DNA from 2 places in the Peribacillus sp. TH14 genome. Region 2 is predicted to be linked to the other one. Evidence: riboswitches for the same ligand, from Rfam matches in the RefSeq annotation. Region 2 holds a riboswitch; the other holds the start of a gene.
What was found. A riboswitch is a leader RNA that binds a small molecule or an ion and turns the genes downstream of it on or off. The one in region 2 is predicted to bind cobalamin.
Positions count from the first base shown of each region.

Region 1: it holds a riboswitch for cobalamin, as region 2 does, so the genes downstream of both, JFU50_RS08095 (hypothetical protein) here and JFU50_RS10500 (ABC transporter substrate-binding protein) in region 2, are expected to answer to the same signal.

Region 1 is NZ_JAEKEK010000001.1:1,667,784-1,678,953, forward strand. Features, by position in the region: gene JFU50_RS08080 (DUF4129 domain-containing transglutaminase family protein) at 1-1,458, opposite strand, end outside; gene JFU50_RS08085 (DUF58 domain-containing protein) at 1,455-2,651, opposite strand; gene JFU50_RS08090 (AAA family ATPase) at 2,651-3,607, opposite strand; cobalamin riboswitch at 3,809-4,028, shown strand; gene JFU50_RS08095 (hypothetical protein) at 4,227-4,733, shown strand; gene JFU50_RS08100 (ABC transporter substrate-binding protein) at 4,737-5,687, shown strand; gene JFU50_RS30420 (hypothetical protein) at 5,666-5,866, opposite strand; gene JFU50_RS08105 (nucleoside hydrolase) at 6,768-7,682, opposite strand; gene JFU50_RS08110 (hypothetical protein) at 8,275-8,457, shown strand; gene JFU50_RS08115 (glycine betaine ABC transporter substrate-binding protein) at 8,638-10,365, opposite strand; gene JFU50_RS08120 (quaternary amine ABC transporter ATP-binding protein) at 10,370-11,170, opposite strand, start outside.
Region 2 is NZ_JAEKEK010000001.1:2,156,286-2,167,455, forward strand. Features, by position in the region: gene JFU50_RS10455 (hypothetical protein) at 1-144, opposite strand, end outside; gene JFU50_RS10460 (GNAT family N-acetyltransferase) at 450-926, opposite strand; tRNA gene JFU50_RS10465 (tRNA-Arg) at 1,138-1,211, opposite strand; gene JFU50_RS10470 (hypothetical protein) at 1,611-2,228, shown strand; gene JFU50_RS10475 (hypothetical protein) at 2,225-2,839, shown strand; gene JFU50_RS10480 (ABC transporter substrate-binding protein) at 2,836-3,966, shown strand; gene JFU50_RS10485 (FecCD family ABC transporter permease) at 3,981-4,979, shown strand; gene JFU50_RS10490 (ABC transporter ATP-binding protein) at 4,976-5,818, shown strand; gene JFU50_RS10495 (polysaccharide deacetylase family protein) at 5,946-6,809, shown strand; cobalamin riboswitch at 6,897-7,073, shown strand; gene JFU50_RS10500 (ABC transporter substrate-binding protein) at 7,252-8,220, shown strand; gene JFU50_RS10505 (FecCD family ABC transporter permease) at 8,183-9,238, shown strand; gene JFU50_RS10510 (heme ABC transporter ATP-binding protein) at 9,244-10,716, shown strand; gene cbiB (adenosylcobinamide-phosphate synthase CbiB) at 10,713-11,170, shown strand, end outside.

The DNA of each region.
Region 1 (11,170 bases), 490 kb from region 2:
AATCTGGGTCTCGAATAAAAATTGATCGACATAATCTTGATTTGCCTCCGGATACGCAACATCATCCTTTGAATAAACAAAATCAGGACCATCAAAATAATTTTCAATGGCTTTCGCTTTATCGTACCAATTTGTTTCATTAATTGTAAGCTGCGATGCCAATTCATATATTCGATTAGGTAAGCCCTCTGGAAGCTGAGTATTTTTATCCATTAAGACACCCATCGTTTCATCCGGCTCTGTGACCTTCCTTAGCTTAGCCATATCAAACCTCGGCATATCATAGGTCATTTCATATTCTTTCAATAGAAGGCTTTCGCCGTCTTCCTTTTCGGATATGATTTTGTCCATATCCTTATAAAACTTGAACTCTTTTCCTTTTTTACCCTTGACCTTTTTTAAATAACCTGACTGCGGATGAAGAATATGAGAATACAATTCCATCATGGATACTCTCGCTGACATTTCATCTGCTTTTACTATCTCCGGAATATCGTAAGTATTTAACGAAGTCATTTCCTGGCCGTTAGAAAAAGTAAAAAAGTCTATTCCCTCTAAGGAAACCCATCCTTTTCCAGTATAGACATCTTTGTTCTCCACTTTCCAGTAATGACCTGCAGGAGCATTGTTATAAAAGACAATAGAACTATCTGGCTCTATCGATCCGCCAAGTTCCGAATCATCTTCATCATACCCCACCCTTTTGTCTGTGGAACTACTATCTTCTTTCATCACTTTATCTGAATAAGAAGTAATATACGGAACTGGATCCCGCCATTGTGGAGAGAACTTAGGGGCACCAAAACCGAAAAGGACACTTATCAAAATCATCACCGTTAGGATCAAGATCCATTTCTTGATAGGAGCCCTTGAAAACCTAAGCTGCTCCTGAATGGACAGACTCATCAAGGCCAGCAGACCGAGCATTGCAAAACCAATTATGATGATTCTTATCATTGCCTTATCACCATCATAGGGAGTAAATGTATCAAGTATCGATATAAAAATCACCGTTAACATAAAAAAGAAAAAGATACTTTGCTTCACCATCACCCAGTAATGAATCAAATATGTCACAAGCCAAAGAAGCAAGAAAAATAGAAAAGTTCGAAATGGATTTGAAAGTAACTCCCATTTGCCATCGTATATATTTGATAGATTGGCTGTAAAATCAAGCAGATTGCCTTTAAACCATGAAAATTCAAATAAAGCGGTTTTCGAATGAAGAAACTGTACTGAAATCATTATATAAACACTTAAGAGGGTACAGCGGATTAGCCAATGGAAGTGGAAATAATGCAGTAGTAGGGAAAAAATCACAAACAGAACAAAAACAACAATATTCCCTGTATCCGTGAGTCTCTCAACAGGCCTTAACCATTCTGTGATCAACAACAGACCAAAGGTATACAGAAGAACATGCATCCACTTTTCCAACAAGGGGGTTGAAACATTCATTTCATCATCACCTCTCGTCTGTCGTGTTGCAGATACCCCTGTTCAAGAAAGCAAACCTTTATTCCCCGTGATACTGCTGCGGCTCTTGATTTTTTTTCCTCATCTGTAAAGTCTGCTGGGTTTTTCACACAAAACAACGTTAATCCTTGATTAGCGCGGAATGCACTCAATACTTCTACCTTTTCTAATGTTAATTCCGAGACAATGAAAATCACAGCTGCGTTGGCCGGCAGAATTTCCTTCCTTATGATCCCGTTCCAAGTGGTTATCCTACTCGGTTTTTCTTTAGCAAGGCGGTAAAAAATCTTTCGTTTCTGGTTATTGCCTCCTCCAGTCGGTAAGATTTGCCTCGATCCCGTACTAGCGAAACCAATCTCTATGCCTTTTTTTAACATGGCATGTACAAAGGAAGCCGTCATTACAATTGCTTCTTCGAAGAAAAGCGATTCCTGATTATCAAGTATGATAAACACATCACGGTTTTTCTGAACTTCAAATTCCTTTGTCATGATTTCACTTGTTCTAGCCGTTGCCTTCCAGTTAATCCAGGATAACTGATCACCTGGCTGATACTCTCTAACTCCAGATACTACTGATTGTTCTCGCTGTGTTTTTTTTGTTGATCCCACTTGTCCCTGATTGAATACACGCTCAAGATCTCTGTAGGTAAGCTCATGATATGAAGGGAAAACAGTGATTTTTAAAGGTGAACTATATGTCGCTTCCTTTTCAAAGACGCCAAAAAAGTCTCCTGTCCTGAAACGGATTGTTTGAAATGTATGCTCACCCCGTGGCAAATTGTTCAAAGTATATGTCATACTGAATGTATGCCTGAAACCAGGAAAGACAAGTGTTTTTCTTTGCATCCCCCTATTTTCCAATTCCTTCGGCAACTCTTCCTCTACCATCAAATATAAAAGAGGCAGCCTGTTTTTACGGGTAACAGTTAAAGCTATTTCTACAGAATCGCCTGCTCGGCATTCTCTTTTACTGACCTTTCTCTCAACGATAATGTTATTAATCGGATAAAAAAGTAGAATCGTAGAGTACACAGCGAACGGCAAAAATGTATAAAAAATAAACCAACTGACAAAACCGCCTTGAAACATCGCAAAAGAAAAGGAAATCGCTATAAGTAATAACAAGCCAATCACACTCATGTTTTCCTTTAAGATGCTGATCAAGTTCCGCATTAGGTCACAGCTCTCTTCACAGGCACTTGAATCGTCGCGACAATCTCGTGAATCACCATGCCAGCATCCACTCCCTCATAATTCGCTTCTGGCTTCAGGATAAGTCTGTGGGCAAACACGAACGGTACTAAATATTGCACATCATCCGGTAGAACATAATCTCTGCCCTGCAAAAGTGCATAAGCTTGGGCCGCCTTCATCAATGCAATCGATCCACGTGGACTCACCCCTAAATATACTCTCTCATGCGTACGAGATCGATTAGCCAAATTAACAATATACCGCTTTATCGTGTCATCCACTATCACTGCTTTAGCCTCTTCCTGTAAAGCTATTAATTCCTCTAAAGTAATCACAGATTCTAACTCTTCAAGTGGTGCGGCATATTGAGCTCGATGCAAAACCTCAATTTCTTCGTCAACACCCGGATAGCCCATTTTCATTTTTAATAGAAAACGATCCAATTGCGCCTCTGGAAGTGGGTATGTTCCTTCGTACTCAATGGGATTTTGTGTTGCCATAACGAAAAAGGGTTTCTCCAATCCCCTTGTAACCCCATCAACCGTCACACTTGCCTCTTCCATTGCTTCAAGCAAGGCAGATTGTGTTTTCGGCGAGGTCCGGTTTATCTCATCGGCTAAAATAATATGGCCCATGATTGGTCCTGGTCTAAAAATAAATTCTTGTTCCTTTGGATTGAAAATTGAAACACCCGTTACATCTGAAGGTAGTAAATCAGGTGTGAATTGTATACGCTTAAAGTTTGCGCCTATCGATCTTGCCAGTGCTCTGACCATGACAGTCTTACCTACACCAGGAACATCCTCCAATAAAACATGCCCCCCAGAAAGAAGTGCTACGATGCTCAGTTCTGCTATATCTCGTTTTCCAATAATCACTTTTTCAATATTCCCTAAAATCTTTTCCAGTTTTTGATTTACCTGCTTATAAATCATACTCTACCTCCTGAGATTACCCTATTACTCTTATATAACACCTATTATATATTCTTTATACTCGATATGCGTTTTACATTAACATCCAATTAAACCTTACATTGTAAGTTTACTAGATAATTCGCAAACCATAAACGAATTTCTCTAAAAATATTCATACTGCTTTAGGAAAAAGGTATGGTAAACTGTTGCTAAGTGAATATAAACCTTGCAGAAAAAGGTGCTGACTTGTCAGCTTAATAGGGAATTTGGTGTAAAACCGAAGCTGTTTCCGCAACTGTAAGTGCTAATGAAATAAGATAAATACCACTGTTTGAGGATAAAGATTCACATCGATAACCATTCATCCTGTTCAAATGGGAAGGTTCTTAGAGTAAAATGACGCACGGGCCAGGAGACCTGCCTTTTTTATCGTATTATGCTCTTCGGAAGATAGGAGGATTGTACGGCAATCTTCCATCTTTTTCTGTTACAGATACATAGGTGATTGATGCCGACCAATGCCCTTGGTCGGCTTTTTCTTTTGCTGAGAAAAGCGATACTGAGGTGATTCATCTAACTATGAAGAGGAGGAAGAGTTATGGCAAAAAAGGATTTTCGTTTTTTATGCTATCCATACATGCGCGAATCCGAGTCTACCGTCGATTATGAAATACGTACCGACTCTTTGACGACACAAATTGGCTTGGCCGCCTCGCTTACAAAGGATGTTCCGGATGTATACCGAGATTTAATGGAATTGTTGCCGATGGCTTATCATTTAAATGGTTCAGTCCGTGGGAAATTGGCCATTACCGACAATGATCTGAAACGTCTAAGTGCCATCTACGACCATTATGTCGCAGAAGTTAAAGAGCATATTGAGACATTCGTGCTTCCGCAAGGTTCAACCGCCGCCTGTGTTCTGCATACTTGCCGCAGTGAAGCCAAAAAGTCGGTCCGTGCTTTACACAAGGTTAGTTTAGAAATAGAAATCCCTGAAATTCTCTTTGATTACGCCCATTTGCTTGCAAATGTTCTATTCGTGATGGCTGTCTACGTCAATAAGCAACATGGTATTGAGGAGATTCCTTTTATCAGTAAATCATACCCAACCAAACCCATGAAGAAGAAAACGGAGGAATAAATAATGAAGAGAAGCATACGATTTAGTTGGATTTCCACCTTGATACTTGCCCTTTTCCTTACCGGATGTGGAGTAACGGATGACCAGACGGCAAAGGAAAAGAAAGACACTAATAAGACAGAAGAAGTCAAAGCCTATACCGTTACCGATGATACTGGAAAGAAAATAAAATTTGATAAAGTTCCGGAAACAGTAGTTTCACTTCAACCAAGTAATACAGAAATTTTATTTGAACTAGGGCTGGGAGATAAGGTCGTTGGCGTGACCGACTTCGATAATTATCCAGAAGAAGCAAAGGATATTGAACATGTTTCCGATTCGGTGAATATCAATGCAGAGAAAATTATTTCCTTAAAACCAGATGCCATTATTGCTTATACCATTGGTGATGAAACGACGATGAAACCACTTGAAGATGCTGGAATCCCAGTATTCATTATTAAATCCGCGACAAATTTTGATGATGTATATGGGGATATTGGGCAAATTGCTGAAGTCATGGGCGTAGCTGAAAAAGGCGAAGAATTGGTGAAAGATATCCAAACCCAAATTACAAGTGTTGAGGAAAAAATTGAAACATTAGATGAAAAGGAACAAACCTATTTTGAAATTAGTCCAGCTCCAGAAATCTATACAACAGGAGCGGAAACCTTCCAACAAGAAATTCTAAAAACTGCAGGCATTGAAAACATCTTTGCCGACCAAAAAGGCTGGGTTAAAGTTTCAGATGAAGAAATTGTCAAACGAAACCCTAATGCTATCATTACAACTGCTACCTTTGCAGATGATGCTGTTGATGAAATTAAATCCCGTAAAGGCTGGGAAGATATCAACGCCGTGAAAAATGATCAAGTCTATCTACTTGATGAAAATATTATGTCACGTCCTGGGCCAAGGATTGGTGAAGCTGTAGAACTCGCAGCAAAGACCATTTATCCAGACTTATTTAAATAATGCGAAAGAAGGATGTTCCAAAGTTCTTGGATCATCCTTTCCTTTTTTACCTCTGCTTCCCTAAGTCCATCACTACAACCACACACTCTCCTGGAGCAGCTGCCCTCCATCGCTAATCCCTTATATTTCTCTTTTAAGGTCTCCCTTTGCAAATAACGAACCACCTGCTCTTCTTTCATCTTTATGCTAAGATGAATGCAATCTAATCATAAAAAATTCGAGGTAATGATCATGTATAAAAAATTCTTTATATGGGTCTTAGCAGTCGCCCTTCTTTTAGGAATTCTTAAAACCTTTCTAGGTATGTAGCAAAAAAACAGCCGTATGGCTGTTTTAAGAACACAGGTATTCACATACCTTTTAAAGCAATGTGAGAACTTCATTGAAAGTAAAAACACAGCTTATAAAAACATTAGTTTTGAAATTTATTTCGAAGGACCATTTAACTTTAGTTAAATGGTTTCCTTTTTATTTAGGCTCCGTTATACTACATTGTTGTTTTTTCCAAAAAAAGAAGACCACCCGAGTGCCAACTATTTTACATGTTTTATAAGTATAAAAACTTTATGCCCATGAATACGTGACTATTATGGAAAATACATTTCTTTTCCCCATAAAATAGTAACCTTAGACTTTCACTAATCCTTCCAATTATTTTATTAATCAAACGATTGATTAATTTTAAAAAAACAAAAAAGCCAATATCGTTTAAGTGTTTTCCCTAAAGAGATTGTAGTATTAAGTTGGACTCCACCCGCACTCTTAAAAATACTGTGCGTTACCTGTAATCAATTCTAGATCATAAAAATGTTTATTTTGAAACTGCTCATGAAAACATTTCAGAAAGAAAATCGAAAAAGGACATCCAATTGAAAGGATGTCCTTTTTCCAGCAAATATAATGCTGATTTATTACCTATAGCCGTTGATTAAAACGATCCTTAGGTGAATATGAAACGTTAAAACCGCTAACTTTGAAAAGTATCAAACGGAGCATATCTCTTAACTAGTAATCCCCATGCAGAGTAATCGATATTCTTTAAAGTTCAAAGCTAGAGCCTCACATCATGAGTCCATGTCCTTATATAACTCGTTCCAAGAAATGTTTCACAAATCGATCTGCATCTACTTTTGTACAGACGCGAATCCTTGCCACACCTTCATGTTGACCGATTGTTCTACCTGTCTCTTCTCCTTCAGTCACAACCTTAACGTTCATCCATTCTGTAGTCACAAAACTTGGATCAATCACAACTCCAACTGCGAGTGGATCATGAAGAGCACAACCTCCAATACCTGGATTGAAAGTTTCATAAGACTTCATATAAAATTCGGTCATTTCTGCAAAGAATTGGGCAGTCCCTTTTCCAGTCGAACGCCATTCATCAAGCTTTGATCTTAGTAAAAACGTTTGATGTGTTACATCAAGTCCCACAACGGTGACTGGTATCCCTGAGGAAAACAAATAATCAGCTGATTCAGGATCAGATACGATATTGGCTTCAGCGTACGGCGTTACGTTGCCTGGTACTTTTACTGCACCACCCATTATCACTACCTCTTTAACAAGTGAAATAATTTCTGGTGCTTTTTTAATGGCCAAAGCGATGTTAGTTAATGGTCCAACTGCAATAATCGTTATTTCATGAGGGCGACTTTTCACCTGATTGATTATAAAATCGGTTGCATTTCCCGGTGATGCTTGAATAGTTGGTTCATTCTTAAGTGTATTTCCTAAACCGTCTTCTCCATGAACATGCTTTGGATACTTTTTCTTCATTCCACGCACCAATGTTTGATTGGCTCCTTTATAAACAGGAATATTCTTTTCTACCTTTTCCAAAACTGCCAGCGTATTACGAGTCGATTCAGCTACGGACACGTTACCAAAGCAAGTTGTAAAGCCTAGCACGTCCAATTCAGGAGAGTTTAATGCGTATGCCATCGCTAAGGCATCATCAACCCCAGTATCAACATCAAATATTATTGGTTTCATATATTTTCCCACTTTCTTTTTAAACGGATTACGATGATAGTACCGTTGACAAAATTTCTTATACAAACACTGGATCTTACAATACAGTTACTTTGGAAGCACCCTAGTGATTGGATACATCTACATCCGTTACATCCCATTTTTTCTTTTCTTATGTATTAGAGAAACCGGTTTTCCAACTAAATTTTAGCATTCAATTAAAGGTTATTCCACGGAAAGTTTAAGAATATTTATAATAGACAATTAAAAAGAAAAACAGATAATCCCCACAATTTAGCAGTAAATACATGAAAGAAATGATCCAAAATGGTACAACCTTGTTGGGTGATCCAGTTGGTGAACCTCACCTTGCCGGTTTTCATCTGATTTCTTAAAATATTTAAAGATATTTACTTAAATGTATTCTTGACTAGTAAATACTTATATTGGATTATTAATTCAAAGATATTTATTTAAATTCAATATCCGTGATTTCATTTTTAAAATAGGCCAAATAGTTGAAGGCTATAAATAGATAGATAATATGAGGTTACCAGTATAAAGAAAGTTGTTACATTCTAATTAGTTAATGGATATTCAAGGTGGAAAAAAGATGAAGATGTTAAAGTTAATTGAAGATTATCCTTCTACGTACAAAAAGGGAACAAAGTTCTTTATTATTTCCGATTCAGAGTTCATAGGAGTGAAAAGCTATGTATTACTTTCCGAAGATTTGCGAGGTAAAATCGTGGTATCTGAAGAGGAATTGAAAAATAAATTTGTTTCTATTAATTAGGATTCGTTTATTCTTTTTCTCTTTATACACTTCCCTTTAGCCAGCAATCATTAATTAGTGCATGTAATTATTAAAGTTTAAACTCTTTTAATTCAACATTTTAGGCTCACTTCCTCCCTAAAACATTTTTATCACAAAAAAAACGAGGAATTTTCATGTCCGAAAATCCCTCGTTTTTTCTTATTTCAAATCTTCAATTGAATCAATATCGACATAATCTGGTACGACCAGACCATTTTTTGTTCCTTTTAGATTTGGTCCAAGGTCAACCATGTCATCTTTATACTTATTATAGTATTCAAGATGTGTACCCGGGAGCCATGCAGCCACCATTGCGTCCGCACTTCCGTTTGCAACGCCGGCAAACATTGGTCCGACTTCAACTTGACTTAATGTTACGTCATAACCATTCTGTTCCAGAACCTTGCCAATCACATTTGTGCTGGCAATTTCAGTGTCCCATGCAACATAAACCAGTTTGATTTTTTCACCATTTCCTGATTCAGCACCTTTGGTCCATTCGGATACTTTGTCCTGATTTTCTTTTATCCATTTTTCTGCTGCTTCTGAAGGAGACATACCTTCAGTAACTTTGACCATTACATCTTCCATATCTTTAGTATCCCAGAAGAATTGATCAAGAATTTTATAAGCGCCTGGGGCATCTTGCTCAAGGCCTTTTCTGGCAATCGAGTTAATATTTTCAGCCCCGCCAAAGGATTCATTCGGATCTTCGAGATATTTCAAGTCATATTTCGAGAACATCCAATGCGGTGACCATCCTGTAACCACGATTGGTTCTTTTTTATCAATCGCTTTTTTCAATTCAGCAACCATTGCCGCTGAAGACCCTTCAACCAACTTCCAATCATCCAGCTTATAATCATCTATAGCCGTTTTAGTCAACTTCATCAATCCTGCTCCAGGTTCAATTCCGATGATTTCATAATTGGCTTTGGCAGCAAAACTATTTTTATCCCCTTTTACAGCCGTATCTTTTGTAAAAGTACTGAATAGTGCAGTACCCACAACTAGTAGGGCCAGTATTGTAAAAATGATTTTCCGGCTAACGATATGTTCGTAAGCTGGTTTACGAAGGTTTTGCGTGATACGATCGAGTATGATTGCAATGATCACGATGGATAAACCTGCTTCAAATCCTTGCCCAACATTTATTTGGCTAACAGCCCGGTAGACATCCGCCCCAAGTCCGGGTGCTCCAACCAATGAAGCTGTAACTACCATGGATAGTGCCAGCATGATGCTTTGGTTAACGCCTGCCATGATTGTTGGAGTAGCCAATGGTATTTGTACCTTGAATAACTTTTGGCTGCTGGTCGAACCAAAAGCATCCGATGCCTCGATCAAATCATTGGGCACTTCCTGAATCCCAAGATTGGTCATACGGATCGTCGGTGCGATTGCGAAAATGAATGACGCAATGATCCCCGGCACTACCCCTATTCCAAAGAATAATATCGAAGGAATCAAATAAACGAATGCAGGCATCGTTTGCATGAAATCCAAGATTGGGGTAACGACCTTGCGCACCGTTTTATTTTGGGCACACCATATTCCGATCGGTATCCCTATAAGGATGGTTAGGAATCCTGACAATATAACGATAGCCAGTGTTTGAATGCTCGATTCCCAATAACCAAGATTATCGATTAATAGTAAGCTAATAAAAGTAAATATCCCTAATGGCCATCTGCTTGTATAGGTAACCAGAAGGGTTAGGACGATGATTAACACGATGGATGGTCCCGCACTCATTACATCGACCAGGATATCCAATAGACCCTCAATCCCATTCGTAATAAGTGTAAATAATCCAGCAAATACAATAGTTATCCAATCCACTAAAGAATCGACCCAAGCTCCCAGTGGGATTTTCGGAATATTCATTGAATTATTCACTCTCCATTTCATTCAAGGAATCTTTATTACCTGCTAAAGCGCCAATTACGGCCCCACGAAGAAGAATTCCTTTAATTCTATTCTCATCATCAATGACTGATATTGGCAGACTTGAAGTTGCCATCACATCCATAAGGTTTCCAAGCAATTCATCCTCTTTAACAGTTGGGATATCAGTTGTCATTACTTCAGAAATCGATTGGTTATTGCTCATTGCCTGACGAGCCTGTTCAGCAGTCACGGCCCCCAATAACTTCTTCTTTCTATCCACAACAAAAATGCTGGAATACCCTTGTTTACGCATAATTTCCAGCGCAACCCTCGGACCTCTGTCTACTGCGATCTTCTCCGGCCGTATCATCACATGAGAGGCTGTAAGTACCTTAGATAGATCAACATCTTCAACGAACTTCTCGACAAATTCATTGGCTGGATTCATCATGATTTGTTCAGGTGTTCCCAATTGAATCACACTTCCATCTTTCATTAGAGCAATTCTATCTCCAATTCTTAATGCTTCATCAAGATCATGGGTAATGAAAATGATCGTTTTTTTGTACTGATCTTGGATTTCCAGCAATTCATCCTGCATATCTTTACGTATTAATGGATCAAGAGCACTGAAGGCTTCATCCATCAATAGAATATCAGTATCGCTTGCGAGTGCCCGAGCTAACCCAACCCTTTGTTGCATTCCGCCACTAAGCTGTGATGGAAGCTGATTTTCGTAGCCTTTTAATCCAACGGCTTCAAGAGCCTTCATCGCTTTTTCTTGACGTTTTGTTGGATCTAC
Region 2 (11,170 bases):
ATGTAATTCATATTCAAGTGTGTTGTCCATTTTTTGTGTGTGTTTACCCGAATCTACTCGTATGAGCGTACTGAATGGCTGCTGATCGCCTGGACTGAAAATCGCTTCATCATTCTCTGGATTCCATAGGCTGTAAATACTCATAATCTGTATCCTCCTTTGGGTGAGAAGACTAGTAATTCCCTTCTTGATTATCATCTAACTTTTCAATTAACTCTAACGCTGATCACCGGGACTAAACACCGCTGCGTCATTCTCTTTGTTCCATTGGCTTCTGATTGTACTCATCGTGCACATCATCTCCTTTGGTGAGAATGTCTTACAGTATTTGTATACCCGGCTAGGACAGGTTAAAACATTTATTTTCAAAAAAAGGTGTAATTATATATTCGATGTAAGGTATATCCATTAATTTTCAGCAGATATATATTCAAAAAGGTAAAGATGAATTAAATGGTCAATTTCATAATGTATTGTTCGCCAATCATTCCGACCCTTCTCATACCGGTATCTTGAAATCCAACCTTTATATATAGTTTTTGTGCGGGGATGTTCTTATGATTAACAGCTAATACAATTTCATCACAATTAGGAAATTCTGATTTAACAAACTCGGCCAGTAGGAGCATGCCTTGTTTTGCATAGCCCTTTCCCTGCTTAGCATGATCAACTGATAATGCAGTTAGCAACATGGCATTCGGATTAGTCGAATATTCAATTACGCGATCTGTTGAATGCAGTAAAAAGAAACCTACAGGTTCATCATCACTTAAAATGACGATACGATGCTGTCCTTTTGTTACTTCAGTAAAATTGTTGGGCAAGGTAGTAAATAGTCCTTGTTCTTCAGGGAGTTCAAAATGATTTAGTTTTTCGGAATATTCATCTGAAAAATGCTTTAACTCAATGAAATTTACCATTTCCATAAAATGATTCCCCTAACCTTTTTGCTTTACATTACCATAAAATAGTCGATTTTTTGCATATCTTTGATAATTTCAAAAAGAAGAATCACTTGAAATGTAAAACCATGAGAGGCTGCACGATCGATAACTAAAATTTGGATAGAGCCATACCAAAAGAAAAAACCCTGTTACGACGCAGAAGAACCGCATTGTAACAGGGTTTTAAAATTAGCGTCCCAGATAGGAATCGAACCTACGACCTACAGCTTAGGAGGCTGTCGCTCTATCCTACTGAGCTACTGGGACATATAAAAAGTTCAACGACCTATTCATTATATTTCTTATAGGCAAACTTTTCAAGTTAATAGCTTATACTTATGAAAATATTCATCATAATAGCTTAACAAGTGATGATGTTCAGTGTTAATAGTCGGAGAAAGCTTGGTAATGATGGTGTCTAATATAAGAACCTTGCTTGAGTTCAAGTAGGGGAGGCAAGCTATTTATTAAAGCAGGGAGAGACTATGTTTCCTGAAGATTCATAATATATTCATTGACATTGATAATCATTATCAACTATACTGAACCCATAGTAAATACTCTATTTCAAGAAAATAAAATTAGTAATAGACATTAGAAGAGTGGCGATTTTTCAATTATTACCAAATGAATATATTATATTAATATAAGAAAAGTGAGTGAGTTATGAAACCTATTGCATATATAAGTACGGATATTCAATTTACAAGGCTTCAGGAGATTGACTACAAAAGAGGGTTAGTATTTCTGCAATTATATGATATTCCATACGCTGATTTATCTGCATATGCGGGAATCCTGATCACGAATTTTGTAGAAGAGGCCTTCTTACTTGATCATAAAAACATCCTTGAAGACTATTTAAATGATGGTGGCGTCATTTTTTCACAAGCTGAAAATTTCCTTCCTTGGCTACCTGGTTGTGAGAATTGGAAGCGATCCCCTATTTCCTTACGAGACCGTGAAATCCGTCTTACCGAGCCCGTGCATCCAATGTTCTATGGAATTGATCCTTATGATTTGAATCATAAAAAAGGAGTTCGGGGCTTTTTCTCAAGAGGATACTTAGAGGCTCCTGAACATTCGGAAGTCATTGTGGAGGATCAAGATGGGAAAGCGATCATTTATATCGATCGGAAAACGACGGGTGGCACGATTGTTGCTGGAGCTGGAACAGACCTTTACCGTTTCGGTATTGAAGAAAATAGTTCACGCGTTTTAAGCACTCAGATGCTAAATTGGATTCGTCAAGAATATGAAGCAAACAAGGAGGAACAGAAATGAAAGTAGCAATTTTAGATAACGGTTACAGCTTTCATCATCGCTTCTTTCAAATGGAAGAGTTCGCTTATATGTATGACGATGTGCTCCAAATTCGGCAGCTACATACCTATGACTTAAATCAATATGACACGCTAATTGTTAATGATCGGATGTCGCTACTACTTTTAAAACGTTACCAATCGTATTTCATTAAATTCCTTCAGGAAGGAAAACGATTAGTCGTTTTCGGCGAAGTACTGGACAATTGGCTTCCGGGAGTATATTGGGAGAATTCAGAAGTGGATTTTAGTTGGTGGGTGAAAGAGCACGGAGACCTGCCGTTAACAGCTAATAATATAGATCATCCGTTGTATCAGTATGTAAGTCTGTCAGATATGAAATGGCATTATCATGGAACGTTCAAAGTTCCGGAAGGTGCAAAATCACTAGTGGATACACCGGACGGCCGCTCAATTATTTATACAGATGACGTGTCATATAACGGAGAATTAGTTATTACTACACTAGATCCAATCTTTCATATCGGATTAGGATTCATAGATCAATCCAAACCATTTTTACATGGGATGGCGAAATGGCTTAGAAAAGAAGTACGGGAGAGAACATCATGAAGAAAAAATGGACAATGTTAGCGGCAACAACTGTGGTGGCAGCCTTGATTACAGGCTGCGGCAATACAGCGGAAGAAACAAAAGGAGATACAGCTGAAAAACAAACGACGGCTGAGGAGAAAGTCATTCAAGATCAGCTTGGCCGTGACGTAACTGTACCGGGTAAAGTCGAGCGTATTGCGGTTGGTGGTATTCTTCCATACTTTTCTACATGGTATGTAGCTACAAACTCAACGAAGGAAGTTGTTGGATTACATCCGAATGCTTATAATGCTGCGGAGAATTCCATTCTTGCTGACATGTCGCCGGATATTTTAAAAGCGGATACGTCGTTTATTAAAAATGGTGAAGTGAACGTAGAAGAATTATTGAAAATCAATCCGCAGCTTTATTTTGAAAACTCACAGAATCAAAAATCTATTGATAAATTAGAGGATGCAGGCGTTTCTGTGGTGGCCTTAAGTGCTATTGATGTAGCGGCAGCTGAACCATTAGCGACTTTTAACAGTTGGTTGAAAGTGACGAGTGACATTACTGGAACAACTGAGAGAACGGACATGTTCTTGAAAAAAGGCAAAAAGGTCCAAGCTGAGTTGGATGAAAAATTGGATGGTATCAAAGAGAAAGATAAGCCAAGAGCATTAATACTATACCAACACAGCGATAAAAGCATTATGGTTGGCGGTAAAAACTTCTTTAGTAATCAATGGCTAAACGCAACAGGAGCATACGACGTTACGGCAGAAGAAGTTACCGGAACAAAAGAAGTGAATATGGAGCAAATTTATAAGTGGAATCCCGATATTATTTACATTACAAACTTTTCAACTACACAACCTGAAGACCTAACAAACAATGTATTTGAAGGTCAAGACTGGAGTCAGGTAAAGGCTGTGCAAGCAGGAAATGTTTATAAAATTCCTCTGGGTATTTACAGATGGTTCCCGCCAAGTGGGGATGCGCCGCTTATGTTGGAGTGGATGGCACAGAAAAATCATCCTGAACTATTTGACTATGATATGAAGAAAGAAATCACAGACTATTATTCAGAATTCTATGATTACGATGTAACGGAAGAACAAGTAGAGAATATTCTGCACCCTTCTTCTGATGCTGCAAAACAGTAAAGTAGGGAATGAATATGAAAAAATGGAAAACGCTCCTGTTCTGGATTTTACCAATTGCTATGGTTATTTTGTCTCTAAGCATTGGACGTTACGGAATGGATTTAGGGACTCAAATCAAGATATTACTATCAACTTTTCTTCCAATTGACCATACTTGGACGCAGATGGAAGAAACAGTGGTCCTGCAAATACGCCTGCCGCGTATTTTGCTTGCCTTGTTAATAGGTGCTGGTCTTTCAATCGCAGGTGCCTCATTCCAAGGTATGTTTGGCAACCCGTTGGTTAGTCCGGATATCCTTGGGGTTTCGGCTGGTGCCGGGTTTGGGGCTTCCCTTGGGATTCTATTACTAGGTCATGGCTTCGCTACACAAGTGATGGCACTTGGTTTCGGCCTAGCGGCAATCGTCTTTACCTTCGTGATTAGCGGAAAAAAAGATTCACCTGTTTTCATGCTTGTTCTGGCTGGTGTCGTTACATCGGCATTATTCCAGGCGTTGATTTCCTTGATTAAATTCGTCGCTGACCCGGAAGCAAAACTGCCAGCGATTACTTACTGGCTGATGGGAAGTCTTGGTACGGCAACATATAAGGACTTGTATATCGGGGGACCGATTATCCTTGTGGGCATTCTGATTCTATATTCCCTTCGTTGGAGAATAAATTTATTGACGTTGCCTGAGGATGAAGCTAAATCACTTGGTATTCCAGTAACACGTTTGAAATGGACAGTTATTTTTGGCGCAACACTTATTACTGCTGCCTCAGTTGCGATAGGCGGTATCATTGGCTGGGTTGGGTTAATTATTCCTCACGTTGCAAGAATGCTAGTTGGTAATAACAATCAACTAGTCTTACCAGTATCTCTTTCAATCGGTGGAGCCTATTTATTGTTGATTGATAATCTGGCTCGCTCGGTAACGGCTACAGAAATTCCACTCTCAATCTTGACGGCAATTATAGGTGCACCATTTTTCGCAATATTGCTTAGAAAAACAGGAGGTGGCTGGTCATGAGAATTGAGGTGCAGGGAGGAAATTACTTTTATGCTCGGAAAAAAGAAGAAGTTCCTTACCTTTACCAAACAGACATTAACTTTTCGCTGAATGACGGAGAGATAATGGCGATACTAGGACCAAACGGTGCAGGAAAGACAACGATGTTAAAATGCATCACAGGTCTTCTGGACTGGAAAAAAGGTCAAACGCTCATTGATGGAAAGCCGCTTCCTTCGCTTTCACGCAAAACCGTCTGGAAACGGATTGGTTATGTTCCGCAGGCGCATAAAATGGTATTTGGTTTTACACTCGAAGAATTGGTCATTATGGGAAGAGCCCCATACATCAGTGCGCTTGCCCAGCCTTCCGTGAAGGACCGTGAAGCCGCTCACCTAGCCCTGGAAACTGTAGGGATTGACCATCTTGCTGGGAAGTCCTGCAATACAGTCAGTGGTGGTGAGTTGCAACTAGCGTTGATTGCACGTACGCTGGTATCAGACCCGGAAGTGCTCATTCTCGATGAACCGGAATCCCATCTTGATGTTCAAAAGCAGGTTGTGATTTTACAGACATTAAAGCGTTTGTCACAAGAAAAGAAAATCTCTTGTATCATAAACACGCATTACCCAAACCATGCGTTTTTCCTTGCTGACCATGTGTTAATGACAGCCAAACAAAAGCCGGTCGTTTACGGAGAAGTCCAGGAAGTCATGACAGAATCCCGGATGAAGGAATACTTCGGAATTGAAATGAAGAAGATTATTTATGAAGAAGATGAGAACTTTTTTATTGAAACGATGGTGCCGAAAGATTTAGGCATTCCGCGTGATCAAAATACTTGTCGATTTACTAGTTAAAAAAAGGCAGCCACCGGGTTGCCTTTTTTTTCGCTAAATGGAATACTTTATTATTTACTAGTTTTCTGGTACTATTATGCTAGAAAAAATTAGGAGAATGATAGTGGGAAAATACAGAGTTTTATTGATGGTAGCATTGCTGGGAATTTTAATTTTGCCTTCATGCTCACAAGGGGTTTTAGAGAATATAGGTACAAAGACGGCTGCACCGATTGCGGAAGATAACATTGAAGTGGTTGCAGCAGCGGAGAATGACGTCGGGCAGAATTCGGAGGACAGATTATATCCTGAACAGATCGATACGAGAAACTGGATAAGAGCCGAGTCCACGGTTCAACTTCCAATATTGATGTATCATAGTATTTCTGAAGGTAATAACCTTCGGGTACCAAGAGAGGAATTTCAATCACAAATGAACTGGCTTCGGGAGAATGATTACTATACATTATCCCCTAGGGAAGCATTTCTTGTTTTAACGGAAAATCGGATGCCAAGTGAAAAGTGTGTCTGGCTTACTTTTGATGATGGCTATACAGATAATTACACGGAGGCTTTTCCTATATTAAAAGAATATAATATGAAAGCTACTGTTTTTATGATCGGGAAATCTATTGAAAAAAGTCATCACCTGACGGAAGAACAAATGGTGGAGATGAGCGAGAATGGGATTTCTATTGAAAGTCATACTATCAACCATCTTGAGCTTAACCGTATGACGGTAGGGCAGCAGGAAGCTGAAATGGTACAGTCAAAGGATTTATTCGATCGTATTCTCCAACAGGACACGACAGTACTTTCATATCCTGTTGGTCGGTATAACGAGGAGAGCCTTAGGTTGTCAGAAGAAGCTGGATACAAGATGGCAGTAACCACCGAAGCTGGTGGAGCTTCAAGGGACCAAGGGATGCATGCACTGCACCGAGTTCGGATTTCACCCGGATTATCAGTCGATGGATTTGCAGCGCTGATTGAAAATGCATCACGTTATTAATTGAAGACAAGGTATTTCGGAATCAGTCTGAAAAATCATATAATAATCATTTCTTACATAGTGTATAATGAAAAGCAGTGAAAATTATATACATATGAACGATTTGGTGTCTTAATGACTTAAAAGGGAAGTTGGTGAAATACCAACGCGGTCCCGCCACTGTAAATGGGAGTTAGCGGCTGTGTACCACTGTATGTGAGATATGGGAAGGTGCCGTTGACGATGACCATTAGCCAGGAGACCTGCCAAGATTCGTACACCTGTAACCTACGCGGATGGGAAGGTGTGTGGCAGACCTTCTGAGTCCGTAATTATATTGTTGCCATACAAGCATCTTCCGTTTGACGGGAGATGCTTTTGTTTTGAAATTCGCTTCTTCACTTCAGGGTGCGTTTTCTTTAGGTGGTCGGAAATTGAATTAAAAGATTGTGGGGGATGTAAAATGAAGAAAATCTATGGTCTGATTCTAGTGATGTTACTAACTGCAGGTATGATGGTTGGTTGCAATGATACATCAAAAGAAGGAACGAAAGAAAAGCAACAAACGAATCATACTGAAAACCAAGCTTTCCCGATTACGATAAAAGATGCAACGGGTGAAAAAGTAACGATAGAAGAACAACCAAAGAAAATTGTTACATTGATACCAAGTAATACAGAAGTGGTCTTTGCACTTGGTTTGGGTAAAAAGGTTGTTGGTGTATCCGACAATGATAATTACCCGGAAGAAACGAAAGAAATTGAAAAAGTTGGCGGAATGGAAATGAACACGGAGTTAATCGTTTCCTTAAAGCCTGATCTTGTTCTTGCTCATGCATCCAGTGCCCATAATTCGAATGAGGGATTGCAGCAGCTTAAGGATGCTGGAATAGATGTCCTTGTAGTCAATGATGCACAAAGCTTTGACGAAGTGTATGAGTCTATTGATATGATTGGACAGGCAACGGGAGAACATGATAAGGCAAAAGAAATCGTTGCGAATATGAAAACGAAACTGAAGAAAATTCAGGAAAAAGCTAAATCCGTTAAGGATGAGGAAAGAAAAACCGTTCTAGTAGAGGTTTCGCCATCACCGGATATTTATACACCTGGAAAAAATACATTCATGAATGAAATGCTTAACATAATTTCAGCGAAAAATGCAGCAGCCGAATTGGACGGGTGGGCGAAAATTGACGAAGAGTCTATGATTGCTGCAAATCCGGATGTCATTATTACAACATATGGTTATTATACAAAAGATCCAATCAGTGAAGTGACGGGCCGAAAAGGATGGGAAGATGTAGCTGCTGTTAAGGATGGTCAAGTCTTTGATGTCCATTCTGACTTAGTGACCCGTTCTGGTCCACGCTTAATAGAGGGAGTAGAGGAACTTGCCAAATCAGTCTATCCGAACCTATTTGACAACTAAGTGGGCGTTTGCTTATTTGATTGCGTTATTGTTTTTGCTTTTCGCAATGACGATTGGCATTTCCTTTGGTTCGGTGTCAGTACCGATTCCCGCGCTTATACAAATTATCGGCAAGGAATTTTTTCATTTACCAATCTCAGTTGAGCCAGATGTGATGCTGACGAATATCGTAATGAACATCCGCCTGCCACGTGTATTACTTGCAGGTTTGGTTGGGGCTTCGCTTGCGATTGCCGGGGCAGCCTTTCAGGGACTGCTCAGGAACCCGCTTGCTGACCCCTACACATTAGGGATTTCATCAGGAGCATCAGTAGGCGCTGTATTGACATTGTTTTTGAATATATCATTGCCGTTGATCGGTTTATATACCCTACCGGCGTTAAGTATTATGTTTTCATTGCTTACGATTTTCTGTGTGCTAACTTTTGCGAGAAAAATGGATCGATCGATGAAAGTAGAAACAATTATTTTAACCGGAATCATTTTCAGCTCGTTTTTAAGTGCCTTCATCTCATTAATGATTGCGTTGACGGGCGAGGAATTAAGACAAATCATCGGATGGCTGATGGGAAGCGTTTCAATGCGCGGCTGGAATTATATCGCGATTATTTTGCCGTTTTTTATCATTGGTTCGTTGATCTTGATTATGAATACCCAAGAATTGAATGCGATGACGTTTGGGGAAGATCGTGCAAAGCATTTGGGTGTGAATGTTCAGCGGAGAAAAATGTGGATTCTGATAGCTGGTTCGATATTAACTGGGGCAGCTGTTGCTGTTTCGGGAACGATTGGCTTTGTAGGATTGGTTATTCCTCATTTGGTTCGTAGGATTTGGGGGCCAGATCATAAGCATTTGTTGCCGTTATCTTTGCTCGTAGGAAGCGGATTTTTAATTTTGGCTGACCTTGTAGCAAGGACGATTATTGCACCTTCGGAACTGCCGATTGGTGTAATTACCTCACTTATCGGGGCCCCGGCATTTGCCCTGATTTTATTAAAGAGACGGAGAGAAGGGTAGAATTCATGCTTGAAGTTAAAGGGTTAACAGGTGGATATGGCAATAAAGCTGTTTTGGACTCTGTCTCTTTTGACGTACATAAAGGGGAATTATTTGGGATTCTCGGTCCAAATGGCAGCGGAAAAACGACGCTATTAAGTATGCTTAGCGGGGTTCTCGATTATAAGGTAGGAAGCATACGAATAAGGGGAAGAGACTTGAAGGAGTATTCGGCCAAACAACTTGCACAAGTTATAGCCGTGTTGCCTCAACATTCCTCATTAGCCTTTTCTTATACGGTAAAAGAGACTGTTTCTCTTGGCCGTTATGCTCACCAAACAGGCTGGTTTCATAGTTGGACTTCTGAGGATGAGGTGATTGTCCAACGTGTGATGAAGCAAACGGGAGTCGCGGATTTTCAGGATCTTCATTTTGAACGATTATCAGGCGGTGAGAGACAGCGGGTCTTATTGGCACAAGCACTTGCCCAAGAACCGGAAATTCTTTTTTTAGATGAACCAACGAACCACTTGGATCTTTCCTATCAAAAGGAGCTTCTTGATTTAATGAGGAAAATGGCCAAGGAGCTGGAGCTAACAGTTATCTCAATCTTCCATGACTTGAATTTGGCCGGCTTGTACTGTGATCGGCTGATGTTGCTTGAAAAAGGACAAATTCAAGTCATTAATGTGCCGAATGAAGTGCTCCAACAGGAACGGATCCAGGAGGTATACCGGACGACGATTGAAAAACATCCGCATCCTGCCCTACCGAAGCCGCAAATGTTCATTGTCCCGGAAAAGCATGTCTGTGATTTCGCACCTTTGGAAATTGATGAAACCTATTTGACGGTGGGCAACGAAATAATTCAATTGAATTCACCAATTCCGCTTAGAACGATGTCTTCTGGTGTGACCGGTTCAGGAACGGGCTGGCATCAACATTTCGTGAATAGGCATGTCCATCGTGATTATAATTACGAGGATCATTTTGCTGAAATGGCTGACTTTTTAAAAACACACGGTTTTGAACCGCAGGAAACGGTCGGAATGATGACAGCTGTCTTTCTCGATACGGTGGCCTTCAAGTTTTTAAGAGATGATGATTTCTCGGTTTTTATCATTGTGACGGCTGGAGTAGGGAATGCCATCGACGCCTCTTTAGCTGACCAACATTCTTGGATTTCCACTCCAGGAACCATAAATACATGGATCTTTGTAAATGGGCACTTGGCAGAAGAGGCCTTTATCCACAGCATTGTCACCGCGACCGAGGCAAAAGTAAAAGCGCTTCATGATTTGCGTGTTTTGGATAAGGTGACAAATACAGTGGCGACAGGAACTTCGACAGACAGTATTTTGATTGCCGCAACCCAAAGAGGGAAGGCACTTCAATATGCAGGCACCATTACTCCGCTAGGGAAGTTGATCAGTCGCGGTGTATATGATTGTACCGTAGAAGCAATAAAGAAAAATCGGAAACGGATTGAGGAACTATGATTTACCATCACCTTTTTGCTGTTACACTGGCTTTTTTCTTTGATCTATTAATAGGTGATCCACCAAATTGGCCACATCCCGTTAAATGGATAGGAACGTTGATAAGCAAGTTGGATCATGCATTCAATAGAGGTACACATAAAAAGCGAAATGGCCTCTTCATGCTGGTAATTGTTTTAACACTGGTGTTATTGGCAACAGGTCTAACTGTCTATTTAGCTTATCTTATCCATCCGCTTGCGGGAATTTTATGGGAAGCTGTTGTTATTTCTACGACGATTGCTCAGAAGGGCTTAAAGCAGGCAGGAATGGATGTGTGTCATCCACTGAATAAACAAGCTTTTCCTGAAGCGAGGCTAAAGCTTTCCTATATTGTCGGTCGTGATACTGCTGAACTTGATGAATCCGAAATAGTCAGAGGCACTGTAGAAACCGTAGCTGAAAATACGAGTGA